One region of the Streptomyces sp. NPDC053427 genome, then DNA from elsewhere that is predicted to be linked to it. Evidence: riboswitches for the same ligand, from Rfam matches in the RefSeq annotation. Region 1 holds a riboswitch; each other region holds the start of a gene.
The links. A riboswitch is a leader RNA that binds a small molecule or an ion and turns the genes downstream of it on or off. The one in region 1 is predicted to bind cobalamin.
Positions count from the first base shown of each region.

Region 2: another riboswitch for cobalamin. It lies ahead of metE (5-methyltetrahydropteroyltriglutamate--homocysteine S-methyltransferase); the one in region 1 lies ahead of ACIGWZ_RS34120 (CbtB-domain containing protein).
Region 3: another riboswitch for cobalamin. It lies ahead of ACIGWZ_RS24240 (cobalamin biosynthesis protein); the one in region 1 lies ahead of ACIGWZ_RS34120 (CbtB-domain containing protein).
Region 4: another riboswitch for cobalamin. It lies ahead of ACIGWZ_RS05240 (HoxN/HupN/NixA family nickel/cobalt transporter); the one in region 1 lies ahead of ACIGWZ_RS34120 (CbtB-domain containing protein).

Region 1 covers NZ_JBITYA010000015.1:8,121-11,318, forward strand. The annotation lists gene ACIGWZ_RS34110 (SPW repeat protein) at 1-361, opposite strand, end outside; gene ACIGWZ_RS34115 (histidine phosphatase family protein) at 467-1,066, opposite strand; cobalamin riboswitch at 1,167-1,334, shown strand; gene ACIGWZ_RS34120 (CbtB-domain containing protein) at 1,379-1,597, shown strand; gene ACIGWZ_RS34125 (CbtA family protein) at 1,612-2,376, shown strand; gene ribA (GTP cyclohydrolase II RibA) at 2,436-3,089, opposite strand; gene ACIGWZ_RS34135 (creatininase family protein) at 3,191-3,198, shown strand, end outside.
Region 2 covers NZ_JBITYA010000005.1:209,408-212,605, reverse strand. The annotation lists gene metE (5-methyltetrahydropteroyltriglutamate--homocysteine S-methyltransferase) at 1-1,359, opposite strand, end outside; cobalamin riboswitch at 1,542-1,692, opposite strand; gene ACIGWZ_RS15690 (hypothetical protein) at 1,787-2,497, opposite strand; gene ACIGWZ_RS15685 (LysR family transcriptional regulator) at 2,592-3,198, shown strand, end outside.
Region 3 covers NZ_JBITYA010000008.1:403,832-407,029, forward strand. The annotation lists gene ACIGWZ_RS24235 (cobyric acid synthase) at 1-435, opposite strand, end outside; gene ACIGWZ_RS24240 (cobalamin biosynthesis protein) at 432-1,403, opposite strand; cobalamin riboswitch at 1,533-1,689, opposite strand; gene ACIGWZ_RS24245 (hypothetical protein) at 1,894-2,322, shown strand; gene ACIGWZ_RS24250 (caspase family protein) at 2,328-3,198, shown strand, end outside.
Region 4 covers NZ_JBITYA010000002.1:119,080-122,277, forward strand. The annotation lists gene ACIGWZ_RS05230 (MarR family winged helix-turn-helix transcriptional regulator) at 1-312, shown strand, start outside; gene ACIGWZ_RS05235 (alpha/beta fold hydrolase) at 382-1,230, shown strand; cobalamin riboswitch at 1,277-1,491, shown strand; gene ACIGWZ_RS05240 (HoxN/HupN/NixA family nickel/cobalt transporter) at 1,522-2,631, shown strand; gene ACIGWZ_RS05245 (VOC family protein) at 2,660-3,160, opposite strand.

The DNA of each region.
Region 1 (3,198 bases):
TGTTCCAGATCACGCCGGCGTCCGGGCTGCTACCGACGATCCATGGCGCCACGATCATCCACACGCCCATGGCGCACATGGCGCCGCTCAGGCCGTACATGCGGTCCGGTGCGACGGTGAACCCGATCGCCAGCAGGGCTATGGCGACGCCGAGGATCAGGTTGTGGGTCAACAGAGCGGGCTGCGAGGCCGCGTAGTGGACGATCCACGGCGACGCGGCGCAGTACAGGCCGACCAGGAACACCGGCCCGTCCACGAGGATGACGTCACGTCCGCCGAGCACGCGCTCGTAACGCTCCTGCATTTCGGATACGTCGGGGTGACCTGCGAGATCTCCCCTGTGGTGTGAGACGTCGGCCATGCGACTCGCCTCCTTCGCTCCGCAAGCCTGGCCGTCTCGCGGCATAGGAACCGCGCACTCTTTATTCTGCGCTTATGTCGCCTTTATGTGTAGATGACGGACGGATCAACTTTGCGGGCCCGCCGGGCACCCCTCCCCCAGCGGCCGACCCAGCCCCAGGTTCCAGCGCCCGCTCCGCCCGCTGAGCTCGGTCGCGGTGAGCGGCGGCACGTCCAGCCTCCAGAAGGCCTCCACCGGGACCCCCAGGGCGCACACCGCGGCGGCGCGCACCACGTCCACCTCCACGACGGCCAGGACGCGCCCGGGGGTGGCGGCCAGCCGCGTGAGCCAGTCCCCGGTGCGTACGCAGAGCGCGCGCAGCGATTCCCCGCCGTGCCCCGCGAACCCGGGGTCCGACAGCCAGGCGGACACCGCCTCCGCTTCGGCCCCGGCCACCTCGGCCAGGGTCCGCCCCCGCCAGCGGCCCATCGCGCAGCCGGGCGGTCCCGGCTCGGACGTGGAATCCACCGGCAGCCCGAGCTCCTGGGCCGTACGACGACACCGGGCGGAGGGCGATACCACGATCCGCTCCACGGAGGGCAAGCTTCCGGCCACCGCGCGGGCCCGCCGCAGACCGGCCCGACTCAGCGGCCCGTCGTCGTCGAAGCGCACCTCGCGCTGCGCATCGCCCGCGGCCGGTGAGACCAACATCACCCGAGTTGTCATGACCTCTTCCCTCGCTGTACATCGACGACGGCAACAACGTCCCTGTTCAAGGGAGTTGTCCGCGCGGCGCGCCCCTCCCTGCGCCCCTCCGCCCCCTCCGTGGTCTTGGCCCGCCGGTCGGTTCGCGGTACCTTCCCGATGATATTGACGACGACATGACGGAAGCCGGTGGGATCCCGGCGCGGTCGCGCCACTGTATGTCCGGTTTTGACGCAGCCCCAGGGGGCCGGGACCGGGCGAGCCAGACCCGGCATGTTGTTAGCACTCCCGCAACTAGGGACGCGAGTTCCCCCTAACAGGAGGTCCCCCGCCATGGCTCAGACCATCGCACCCCCGGCCACCGGCACCATCACCCCGGCCCCGCTCCCCCTCAAGGCGATTGCCCCCTGGGCGCTGTTCGTCGGCGTCCTGATGCTGGTTCTGCTGTACTTCGTCGGCGCCGAGCAGGGCGCCACCTCGCTGCTGTCCGGTACGGACGTCCACGAGTGGGTCCACGACGGACGCCACCTTCTCGGCTTCCCCTGCCACTGATCGGAAGCCGTTCCATGAACTCCGTCACCATCAGAAATCTCCTGATGCGCGGCATGCTCGCCGGTCTCGGCGCCGGCATCCTCGCGCTCGTCGTCGCCTACCTGCTGGGCGAGCCGAGGGTGGATGCCGCGATCGCCTTCGAGGAAGCGCACAGCCACGAGCACGAGATGGAGGTCGTCAGCCGCGGCGTGCAGTCCACGTTCGGGCTGGCGACCGGCGTGCTGATCTACGGCGTGGCGCTGGGCGGCATCGCCGCGCTGGCCTTCTGCTGCGCGCTGGGCCGGATCGGCCGCTTCGGCCCCCGGGCCACCGCCGCGCTGCTCTCCGGCGGGGCGCTGCTCGCCGTCTACCTCGTACCGTTCCTCAAGTACCCGGCCAACCCGCCGTCCGTCGGTGACCCCGACACCATCGGCAAGCGCACGGCCCTGTACTTCCTGATGATGCTGCTCGGCATCCTGCTGGCGGTCGGCGCCACGCTCTTCGGCCGGCGGCTGGCTCCCAAGCTGGGCAACTGGTACGCCACGGTGGCGGCCGGCGCGGCGTTCGTCGTCGCCATCGGGATCGCGTACGCCTTCCTGCCGGCCATCAACGAGGTGCCGCACGACTTCTCGGCCACTCTGCTCTGGCAGTTCCGGCTGTCGGCGATCGCCATCCAGCTGGTGCTGTGGACCGCCTTCGGGCTGCTCTTCGGTCACCTCGCGGAACGCGTCGTCGCCCCGGCCCGGGAAGCCGCGGCCGCGGAGGCGGCCACGGAGGAGGCGGCACCCGCCGCGTCCTGACGATCACCTCACCGGCAAGGGCCCGCAACGTACCTGCGTCGCGGGCCCTTCCGTAGGCGTCAGGGCAGGCCGGGAATGCCGTCCAAGTGCGGCAGGTCATGGTCGAGCCGTTCCCGTTTGGTCCGCAGATAGCGGATGTTCTCCACGCCGGGCGGCATCAGCAGCGGGACCTGTTCGGCGACCGCGATACCGTGCCGCAGCAGCGCCGCCCGCTTGTGCGGATTGTTCGAGAGCAGCCTTATCGACCGGACTCCGAGGTCCCGCAGAATGCCGGCCGCGACGCCGTATTCGCGGGCGTCGACCGGCAGTCCGAGCGCGATATTCGCGTCCACCGTGTCCAGGCCGCCCTCCTGCAGTTTCATCGCTCGGAGCTTGGCCAGCAGCCCTATCCCCCGGCCCTCATGGCCCTGCAGATAGACGAGAATTCCGCTTCCGGCCGCCACGATCTCCGCCAGCGCCGCGGACAATTGATCGCCGCATTCGCAGTGCGTGGAGGCGAAGACATCTCCGGTCAGACACTCCGAATGCACCCGGGTCAGTACGGACTCCCCCGCGACATCGCCGTGCACCAGGGCCACTTGCTCGGTCCCGCTACGGAGGTCGAGATAGCCCACGGCGAGGAATTCGCCGTGTGTGGTGGGGAGTCGGACCGCCACCACCCGTTCCACCTGGGTGTCGTCATCGGCAGCGATTTCACCATCGGGGTCCGTCATGGCGCGATCTTACCGGCGGGGGCGGCCGGTTGGCATGGTGTCTGGTCATGCCTATGCTGCGACGGCCCGGCGATTGAGCACGACGAAAGGCCGCATCCGTCATGACCGC
Region 2 (3,198 bases), on a different contig from region 1:
GGTGGTCTGCGGGAACGAACCGATCGTCGTCGTGGGCAGCAGCGGCAGTCCGAGGTGCGCGCGCTGGGCCGCGGTCCGTTCGGCGTACGGCTGGGAGCGGCGCCCGTCGGCGTCGGTGACGGCCGCGGTGCGGGCCCGTACCGCGGGATCGTGCGTGAGAGCGGACCCGGCCCGGGAGGCGAGGTCGGCGCGGTTCGCGGCGAGTTCGCCGGCGATGGCCTCCGTGCCCTGGGTCAGACCGCGCGCCAGAACGGCGATCTCCCGCGTCTTCTGGCGGGCGAAGGCGAGCCAGCGGGCGATCCCCGGGTCGATGTCGCGTTCGGCGGTGGCGTCCAGCGGTACGTGCAGCAGCGAGCAGGAGGCCGAGACATCGACGCGGTCGGCGAGACCGAGGAGCGTGCCGAGCGTGGACAGCGACTTCTCGTAGTCGTTGATCCAGATGTTGCGCCCGTTGACGACGCCCGCGACCAGGCGCTTGCCCGGCAGTCCGCCGGCCGCGGCGAGGTCCTGGAGGTTGGCGGCGCCCGACTCGGTGAAGTCGACGGCCAGGCCCTCGACCGGCGCCTTGGCCAGGACGGTCAGCGCGTCGCCGAGACGGCCGAAGTACGAGGCGACCAGGAGCTTCGGCCGGTCGGTGGCCGCGCCGAGCTCACGGTAGGCGCGGGCGGCGGCATTCAGCTCGGCCGGCGTGCGGTCCTGGACCAGGGCCGGCTCGTCGAGCTGCACCCACTCCGCACCCGCCGCCCGCAGGTCGGCGAGGACCTCGGCGTAGACGGGCAGCAGCCGGTCGAGCAGGGTCAGCGGCTCGAAGTCCGCGGCCACCCCCGGGGCGGGCTTGGCCAGCAGGAGATAGCTGACCGGCCCGACGAGGACCGGGCGGGCGGCGTGCCCGAGCGCGAGGGCCTCCGTCAGCTCCGCGACCTGCTTGCCGGAGTCAGCGGTGAAGACGGTGTCCGGGCCGAGCTCGGGGACCAGGTAGTGGTAGTTGGTGTCGAACCACTTGGTCATCTCCAACGGGGCGACATCCTGGGTCCCCCGCGCCATCGCGAAGTAGCCGTCCAAGGCGTCGGCGCCGACCGCCGCGCGGTGCCGCTCGGGGACGGCGCCGACCATGACACTGGTGTCGAGGACATGGTCGTAGTACGAGAAATCACCGGACGGCACTTCGTGGATGCCGGCGTCGGCCAGCTGCCGCCAGTGGGAACGGCGCAGATCTTCCGCGGTCTGCCGGAGGGCGTCGGCGCTGACGCGGCCCTTCCAGTAGCCCTCGATGGCCTTCTTCAGTTCCCGGTGCTGTCCCTGGCGGGGGTAGCCGTACACGGTGGCCCGTGCTGCCGCGGCTGCGGGCTTCGCTGTCACGGAACTCTCCTTCGCGAGATGTCTCGTTCGGTGTCCCGGAGACGGAACGAGAGCGCGAAGGAACGACCCATCGGGCGGACCGCGCCGCTGTGCCGTCGCGTATGCCGCTCGATATGTGCGCCGACCCGCCCACGAGGTCACCGGGATGGCCGCACGCGATCGGTCGCGTGCGGGCAACGGGCAGGTCTTCGGACTCGCGGGCCCGTCTCGTACGCGTACGAGACACCTACTGGCCGTCGCTTCCCAGACCCGGCCGGGCCCAGTGCGTATGACGGCGTTCGTTCCCACTCACCGCTGCGGGGCAGTCCCGGATTCCCACCGGGTTCCCTCTTACGACGCTCCCGCCTGGCGGACGGGGCGAACCAGCTGCACCGGTCACCCTAGAGGACGGCCGCGCCCCCGCACTACACCGGCCGGGGGCGCGCGCTCACCGGCCGCGGGCGTGGTCGACGGCGGCCGCGGCCAGTCCGGTGATCAGCGGGTGGGCCCGGGTGCCGTTACCGTCCAGCTCGGGTTGGAAGAGCGTGGCCAGGAAGAAGGGGTGGGTGGGCAGTTCGGCGATGCGGATGTCGCCGGATTCGTCGATGCCGGTGAACGTCAGGCCGTGTTCACGCAGGAGGTCGAGGTGCTGGGGGTTGGGGCCGTAGTTGCAGTGGTAGCGCGCCTGTGCGCGCTCGACGCCGAGCAGGCGGGCGGCCCGGGAGCCGGGGGTGATGCTGACGGTGCCCTCGTGACCGACCAGGGAACAGGCCAGCGGGAGGACCACGGCGTCCGCGTCGGCGATTTCGGGGTCGTTCTCGGCGTGGCCGGCGTGCGTCATGCCGCATACGGTGCGGGCGAACTCCAGCAGCGTGTGCTGGAAGCCGCCGCAGGTCCCCAGGAAGGGAATGCCGCCTTCGCGTGCCGTGCGGATCGCTGCCAGGACGCCGCTCTCGCTGCGGTAGGGGCTGCCCGGCAGGACCCAGATCGCGTCGAAGCCGTCCATGTCCTGGTCGGTGTCCTCGGTGGGGATCCAGTAGGCGTCCAGGTTCAGCCCGTCGCGTCGGCGCAGCGCTTCGAGCAGGCCGGGGATGCGGGTGTGGGAGCGGACGGCGTCGGAGCGGTCCCCGACCAGGGCGATGCGTGCGGTGTGGTTCATGGCGACGATCCTGCAACCCCACCCTGCATCAGGTCCAACGATGATCTCTGCACTCCGCATAAGCAATGCTGATGCATAAGCGATACTGGCGCACATGGATCCGCATCTGCTGCGCACCTTCGTCGCGGTCCTCGACCACCGCTCGTTCTCCGCCGCCGCCTCGGCCCTCGGCTACACGCAGTCCGCCGTCTCCCAGCACATCGCCGCCCTTGAAGCCGACCTGGGTGCCCGGTTGGTCGAACGCCGCCCCGTGGCTCCCACGCCGGCCGGAGCGCGACTGATGGAGCACGCCCCCGCCGTGTTGCTGCGCCTGGACGCCGCTCGCGCCGACCTCGCCCGCCTGCACCACCCCCACACCACTCGGCTGACCCTCGCCTGCTCGCCCGCCGCCCTCGGCCCCGCCGTCGCGCAGGCCCTGGCCCATCTGCACGTCACCGCACACCCGTTGGAGCTCGAGGTGCGCATGCTGGGCCGGGAAGCGGTGCTCGAGGACGTGCTCACCGGGCGCGCCGACCTGGGCCTCGTCGACGGCGCCGCCGCCCCCAGCGACCCGCTCCCGCTTCCCGACCTCGGGCCCACCACCACCCTCGCCGCAGCCGAAGAGCCCCTGGCCGTGCTCTTCCCCCGCGACCATCCCCTGGCGCGGCGCCGTTCGGTGCGTCTGACCGATCTGACGCAAGCTCAGTGGATCGACGCCCCCG
Region 3 (3,198 bases), on a different contig from region 1:
GCCCTCGCAGATCACCGCGTCGTGGGTCCGGCGCAGCTCGGCCAGGCAGTCGGTCACCGTGCCCAGCAACTGCTCCTGGCGCCCCGCGTGGTACCCCCGCGCGCTGAGCTCCCCCACCGGCTTGCCTAGCAGCACCACCTGACTGCTGCGGTCGCTGCCCGGCTTGAGCAGTACGGGGTTCATCAGCGCGGTCGGCTCCACCCGCGCCGCGGCCGCCTGCATCGCCTGCGCCCGCCCGATCTCCGCCCCCTCGCGCGTCACGAAGGAGTTCAGGGACATGTTCTGCGCCTTGAACGGGGCGACCTTGACGCCCTGCCGGGCCAGCCAGCGGCAGATGCCCGCCGTCACCACGCTCTTGCCCGCGTCGGACGTCGTGCCGGCCACCAGCAGGCCGCCGCCGACCGCCGTGCCGGATCCCCTCAACCGCCCGTTCACCGGGGCTTCCTCCCACTCTCGTTCCTGCGCCGTACCACGCCGACCGCCAGCCGTCCCGCGACCGTCGTCGCCAGCGCCAGCACACTCACCCGGCGCGAGAGCCGCACCGCCCGCTCGATGTCCTCTGTGCCGGGCGGCGGCGCCGGACCGTTGAGCACCGGGCGGTGCTCGACCCGTCCGCCGTACGCCAGCGTGCCGCCCAGCCGGACGCCGAGCGCGCCCGCGAACGAGGCCTCCACCGGGCCCGCGTTGGGGCTCGGATGCGCGCCGCCGTCCGCCCGCCACGCCCGCAGCGCGCCGCGCCGGTCGGGGCCCGCCAGGACGGTCAGCGCGGCGGTCAGCCGGGACCCGGGCCAGCCGGCCACGTCGTCGAGCCGGGCCGCCGCCCAGCCGAACCGCCGGTAGCGCGGCGATTTGTGGCCGACCATCGCATCCAGGGTGTTCACCGCACGGAACGCCACCAGGCCGGGCACTCCGCCCAGCGCGCCCCACACCAGGGCGCCCACCACCGCGTCCGAGGTGTTCTCGGCGACCGACTCCACCACCGCGCGGGCCATCCCCGGCCCGTCCAGCGCCTGCGGATCGCGGCCGCACAGATGCGGCAGCCGCTCGCGCGCCACCTCCAGGTCACCCGCCGCCAGCGCGCCGCCGACGGCCCGCGCCTCCCGGCCGAGCGAGGTGCCGCCGAGCACCGCCCAGACGGTGGCCGCGGTCAGGGCGACCCGCGCCGGGGCCCGGCCGCCCAGGGCGCGCTGAAGGAGGGCGGCACCGGCCGCCGCGCCGCCCGCGCACACCACGGCGTGCGCCGCCCCGTATCCACGGTGGTCGCGCCACAGCCGGCGCTCGAGTGCGCCCGCGGCACGGCCGAAGGCGGCCACCGGATGGCCGCGCCGGGGATCGGCCGCGATCAGGTCACCGAGAAAGCCGAGGGCCGCGCCGCACGCATATCCCGCGTGTTCGCCGCGCATCGGATCAGGCCGCCGTCAGGCCTCGAAGGCACACGGTGACGGCTGGGCGCGGGCATCTCGAATGGCGGCCGGGCATGGCGATATGTCCTCACTCAGGGTCCGCGCCCTGGCTCGACGTGACGGCGACGAGAGTCTCCTGGCTCCCGGATCGGCGCTTCCCCCGGCCTTCCAGCCCGTACGCGGCGGCCCCTGCGGGCATCCGTGCGGCGGACCGTGGCCGTTGCTGGAGGAGCGCTCCCCGGTGACAGTGGCGGGACCGCGCCGGATTCTCACCGGTCTTCCTCATCTGTCGCCGAATGGCCCGGGCAGTCCACCACGCCCCGCGAATGCCCGTCAACTCACCCTTGACCTGCGAAGCAGCCCTGTGGCAGGGGGTGTGGCGCGGGCCACAGGGTGGTCGGTACGTCACCGACGGTTGCCCCTGGGCCTGATCGCGCGTCACTATCTGGTGCACGGTGGGCAATGGGGCCCGCCGGAAGGGGGCCGGGGGATGTCGGACAGCGCCGACCGCGACGAGAGCGGTCGACAGACGCAGCAGGAGATCCGCATCAGGATCACGGGCACGGACGATGCGGAGCAGGACACCGCGCACCTCAAGGCGTGGCTGGAGCGGGAGCCGTGGCTGACCCGGCGGCAGCACGACTGGGCGCGGCGTTCCCGGCCCGCGGGGGAGAGCGAGGGCGTGGCGGAGCCCGGCCCCGCGGATATGGCCGTCGGGGTCGACGACCTGATCCTGGTCGTCGTCGGCGCGGTCGCCGCGGAGGTCACCAAGAGCCTGACCATCGCCCTCCAGGAATGGCTGCGCCGGCGCAGGGAGGAACGCGCCGACGGCGAGCGGCCCTCCGTCGCGGTCGGCGAGCGGGACGGCGATCTGCGCGAGCTCGGCGGCGCCGGGGGCGGCAGCACCGCCGAGGACTGAGGCGGATGCCCGAATACGACGCACGGGGCAAGGTCAACCGGGCGCTGCTGATCTGCGTCAGCGACTACAAGAACCTGCGCCCGCTGCCCGCGGTGAAGGACAACGCCGAGAAACTCAAGAGCGTCCTGACCGACGCCGGCACCGACCTGTTCACCGAGGACGAGGTCCGCATCTGCCGGACCCAGGAGCCGTGGGAGGTCCAGCAGGAACTGGACGTCGTCACGAGCGAGGCGCGCGGACTGCTGCTGGTGTACTTCTCCGGCCATGGCCGGGTCGGCCCCGACGGCGGCGATCTGCAGCTGATGGTCGGGACGTCGGAACGGCGCCACAAGACCGTCTCCTGGGCGGACGTGGTGCTGCGCTACCTGGACAACGCGCGGGCCGACCGGATAGTGATCATCCTGGAGTGCTGCTACGCCGGAAACGCGGGCGAGGCCTTCCACCGCTGCCGCAAGCCCATGTCGCTGCTGATGGCCGCGCAGCCCAACCGCCGTATCTTCAGCGGCGACGAACCGGCCGGCGGCAGCGTCTTCACCCGCGCCGTGGTGCGGATCCTCGAACGCGGCATACCGGGCAAGCGCTTCGTCGCGTTCGACGATCTCGTCCAGGCGCTGCGCCGGGAGGTGGTCGGCGAGCGGACCCCGATGGGCGACGTCTGGAAGCCCCGCTCGGCCAAGCAGAACACCACCGACGACGTCATCCTCTCCTTCGCCACCTCCGGCGACCGGCCCCGCACCCCGCTGCGCATCCGCTTACGCCGCTGGCTCAACGCCTACCTCCGGCACTGGCCCAGGCTCCTCCTCGTCCTCGCGATCATCTTCGTACCGGCCACCGGGGGCGTCGTCCTGCTGAACCTCCCCGGCGAGGCCCCGGCCT
Region 4 (3,198 bases), on a different contig from region 1:
CGGCAGCCGGTGCAGCGCTGGGTGAACCACGCGGCGGAGCTGGGCCTGGTGGTGACGGCCCCCAACCCCGCCCACCGCCGCTCGCCTTTGATCGAGCTCACCACCGAGGGCGGCGAGGTGATGCGCGGAATCCAGCAGTTCGAGGCCGCCGAGCTGCGCCGCGGACTGGCCGACCTCTCGGCCGACGACGTCGGAACGGCCCTTCGCGTACTCGACCGGCTCGGCGAGGAGTTCCGGCACCTGGCGAACGGCTCACGCGTTGCCCCGGAGGGGCCGGACAACGAGGACAACCAGCCCGAACGGCATCATTAGCCACGGAGCGCCGAGACTCCGTACCACCGCAGCACCACCGCATCGCTGACACAAGGGAGTGCACAGAGAATGACCCACCCATTCGCCGCCTGGTCCGAGCTCGACAACGGCACCGTGCCGGTCGAGGACGGCGAGCTGTTCTACGAAACGGCCGGTGAGGGGCCCGCGGTGGTGCTGCTCCACGGCGGCATGCTCGACGTGCGCATGTGGGACGAACAGTTCTCCTGGCTGGCCGGCTCCGGTCACCGCGTGATCCGTTACGACTCCCGCGGCCACGGCCTCTCCTCCACCGTCACCGGCGACTGGTCCAACCACGACGACCTGTGTGCCCTCCTCGACGCCCTCGACGTCCCGAGTGCCGTCCTCGTCGGCCTCTCGCACGGCTCCCGGGTCGCCCTCGACGCCGCCCTCGCCCACCCGGACCGGGTCAGTGCCCTGGCCCTCGCCGCACCGGGCGTCAGCGGTCGCGCCTTCACCGACCCCTTCGTCCTGGAGCACATCAAGGAGCAGGTGGCGGCGATCGGCGCACCGGACGGCGCGGAGCGGTATGTCGAACACTTCCTGCGGATGTGGGTGGACGGCCCGCACCGCCGGCCGTCCGACGTGCACCCCGGGCTGCGCGAGCGGATGCGCGCCTCGGCCGCGGCCACGGTCGAGGTTCACGCCGACGGCGTGGGCGTCGGAATGCCGAGAGAGGTCGGCGCCGCCGACCGGCTGTCCGAGATACGGGTGCCGACGGTCGTGTTCGACGGCGACCTCGACAGCACGGACATCTCCGCCAACGCCCATGCGATCACCCTCGCCGTGCCGGGTGCCCGCAGGGTCCGGATACCGGGCGCGGCCCATATGGTCAATCTGGAGAACACCGCGGTCTACGACCGCGAACTGCGCGCCTTCCTCTCCTCCCTGGCGCGCTGATACCGCCGCGCTCCGAGGGGCCGTCCGCGCCGCGTGGGGCGGCGGCTAGAGTTGGCCGTGCCGTGGTGTTCGGGAAGACCGGTGACGGACCTTGTGGTCCCAGACCGGAGCGGCCCTCGCCACTGTGATCGGGGAGTTCCCGGCCCTTCCGTATGCGCTTGCGCGCCTACGGCGCCACTGACCGCAGCCCGCGGCCGGGAAGGCGGGGCCGGGCGCGTGCACCTGTAAGCCAGGAGACCGGCCACGGCATCTCACGAACTGATCCACGAGGTGCTGGAGCGTGACCGCCGGATGGCCCTGTCCACCGATACCCCGACCACCCCTGCTTCCGCCGCGTTCCGCTGGCGCCGGCAGGACACCGTCCGTACCGCGGGCCTGATGGCCGTCATAGCCGGGCTGCACGTCGTCGCCTTCGGCGTGCTCTTCCTGCTCGTCGTCCCCGGCCACTACACCGTGGGAAGCAAGGCCTTCGGTGTCGGACTCGGCATCACCGCGTACACCCTCGGCATGCGGCATGCCTTCGACGCCGACCACATCGCCGCGATCGACAACACCACCCGCAAGCTGATGGCAGACGGCAAGCGGCCGGTCTCGGTGGGCTTCTGGTTCGCCCTGGGCCACTCCAGCGTGGTCGTCCTGATGGCCGCCCTGGTGGCGGGCGGCGCCCAGCTCGCCGGCACGCTGCTCAACGACGAATCCCGCACCCATCAGATTCTCGGCACAGTCGGCACCACGGTCTCGGGGACGTTCCTCTACCTCATCGCCGCGCTCAACCTCATCGCCCTGACCGGGATCTGGCGGGTCTTCCGCGGGATGCGCGACGGCCACTACGACGAGGCCGAGCTGGAACAGCGCCTCGATGCGCGCGGCTTCATGAACCGCATCCTGGGGCGGTTCACCCGCGCGATCTCCCGCCCCGGCCAGATGTTCCCGCTCGGCTTCCTCTTCGGCCTCGGCTTCGACACCGCGACCGAAGTGACGCTGATGGTGATGGCGGGCAGCGGCGCCGCGGCCGGCCTTCCCTGGTACGCCGTCCTGTGCCTGCCGCTGCTGTTCGCCGCCGGAATGAGCCTCTTCGACACCCTCGACGGCACCTTCATGAACTTCGCCTACCAGTGGGCGTTCTCCAACCCGGTGCGCAAGGTCTACTACAACCTCACCATCACCGGCCTGTCGATCGCCGTCGCCCTCTTCATCGGCACCATCGAGCTGGTGACCGTGCTGCACGACAAGCTGGCCCTCAACGACCCGGTGACCGGCTGGGTTTCCGGCCTCGACCTCGACAATGTCGGCTTCGTCATCGTCGGCCTGTTCGTGGTGGTGTGGGCGGCGGCGTTGGCGTACTGGCGCCTGGCCGGGGTCGAAAAACGCTGGGCGGCGAGGACGTCGTCGGGCTCATAGGCCCGGACGCCCCGCTTCCGCGCGGCCGTCAGGTGGCCGAGCCGGCCGCCGCGCCGGTCATCAGGTCGGGCCCCCAGCGCTCGAGCTCCGCGGCAAGGTCCAGCGGGCGCAGCCGGTCCAGCACGTCCGGGCCGGGCCACTGCTCCCGCGGGACCCGCCACATCACCTCGAACTCGTTGCCGTCCGGATCCTTGGCGTACACGGACTTGGAGACGAGATGGTCGGTGGCGCCGACCAGCGCGCCGCGCGCCGCGAGCCGCCGCTCGGTCGCGGCGAGTTCGCCGAGCGTGCCGACTTCCCAAGCCAAGTGGTAGAGCCCGGCCCGGCCCGCCTCCGGGCCCGGCGCGTCCGGCCCCACCGCGAACAGCCCCAGGTCGTGGTCGTTGAGCGAGCCGGGAGCGCTGAGGAAGGCGGCGCGCCCCGGTATCTCGGCATCCAGCGTCAGCCCGAGGGCTTCGGTATAGAAGGCGACAGACCGCGCCACATCGCGGATATAGAGCACCGCGTGGTTGAGACGGCGTACGGACAAGATTCTCTCCCCACTCCCGCCGCGACGCCCTCAGGAGC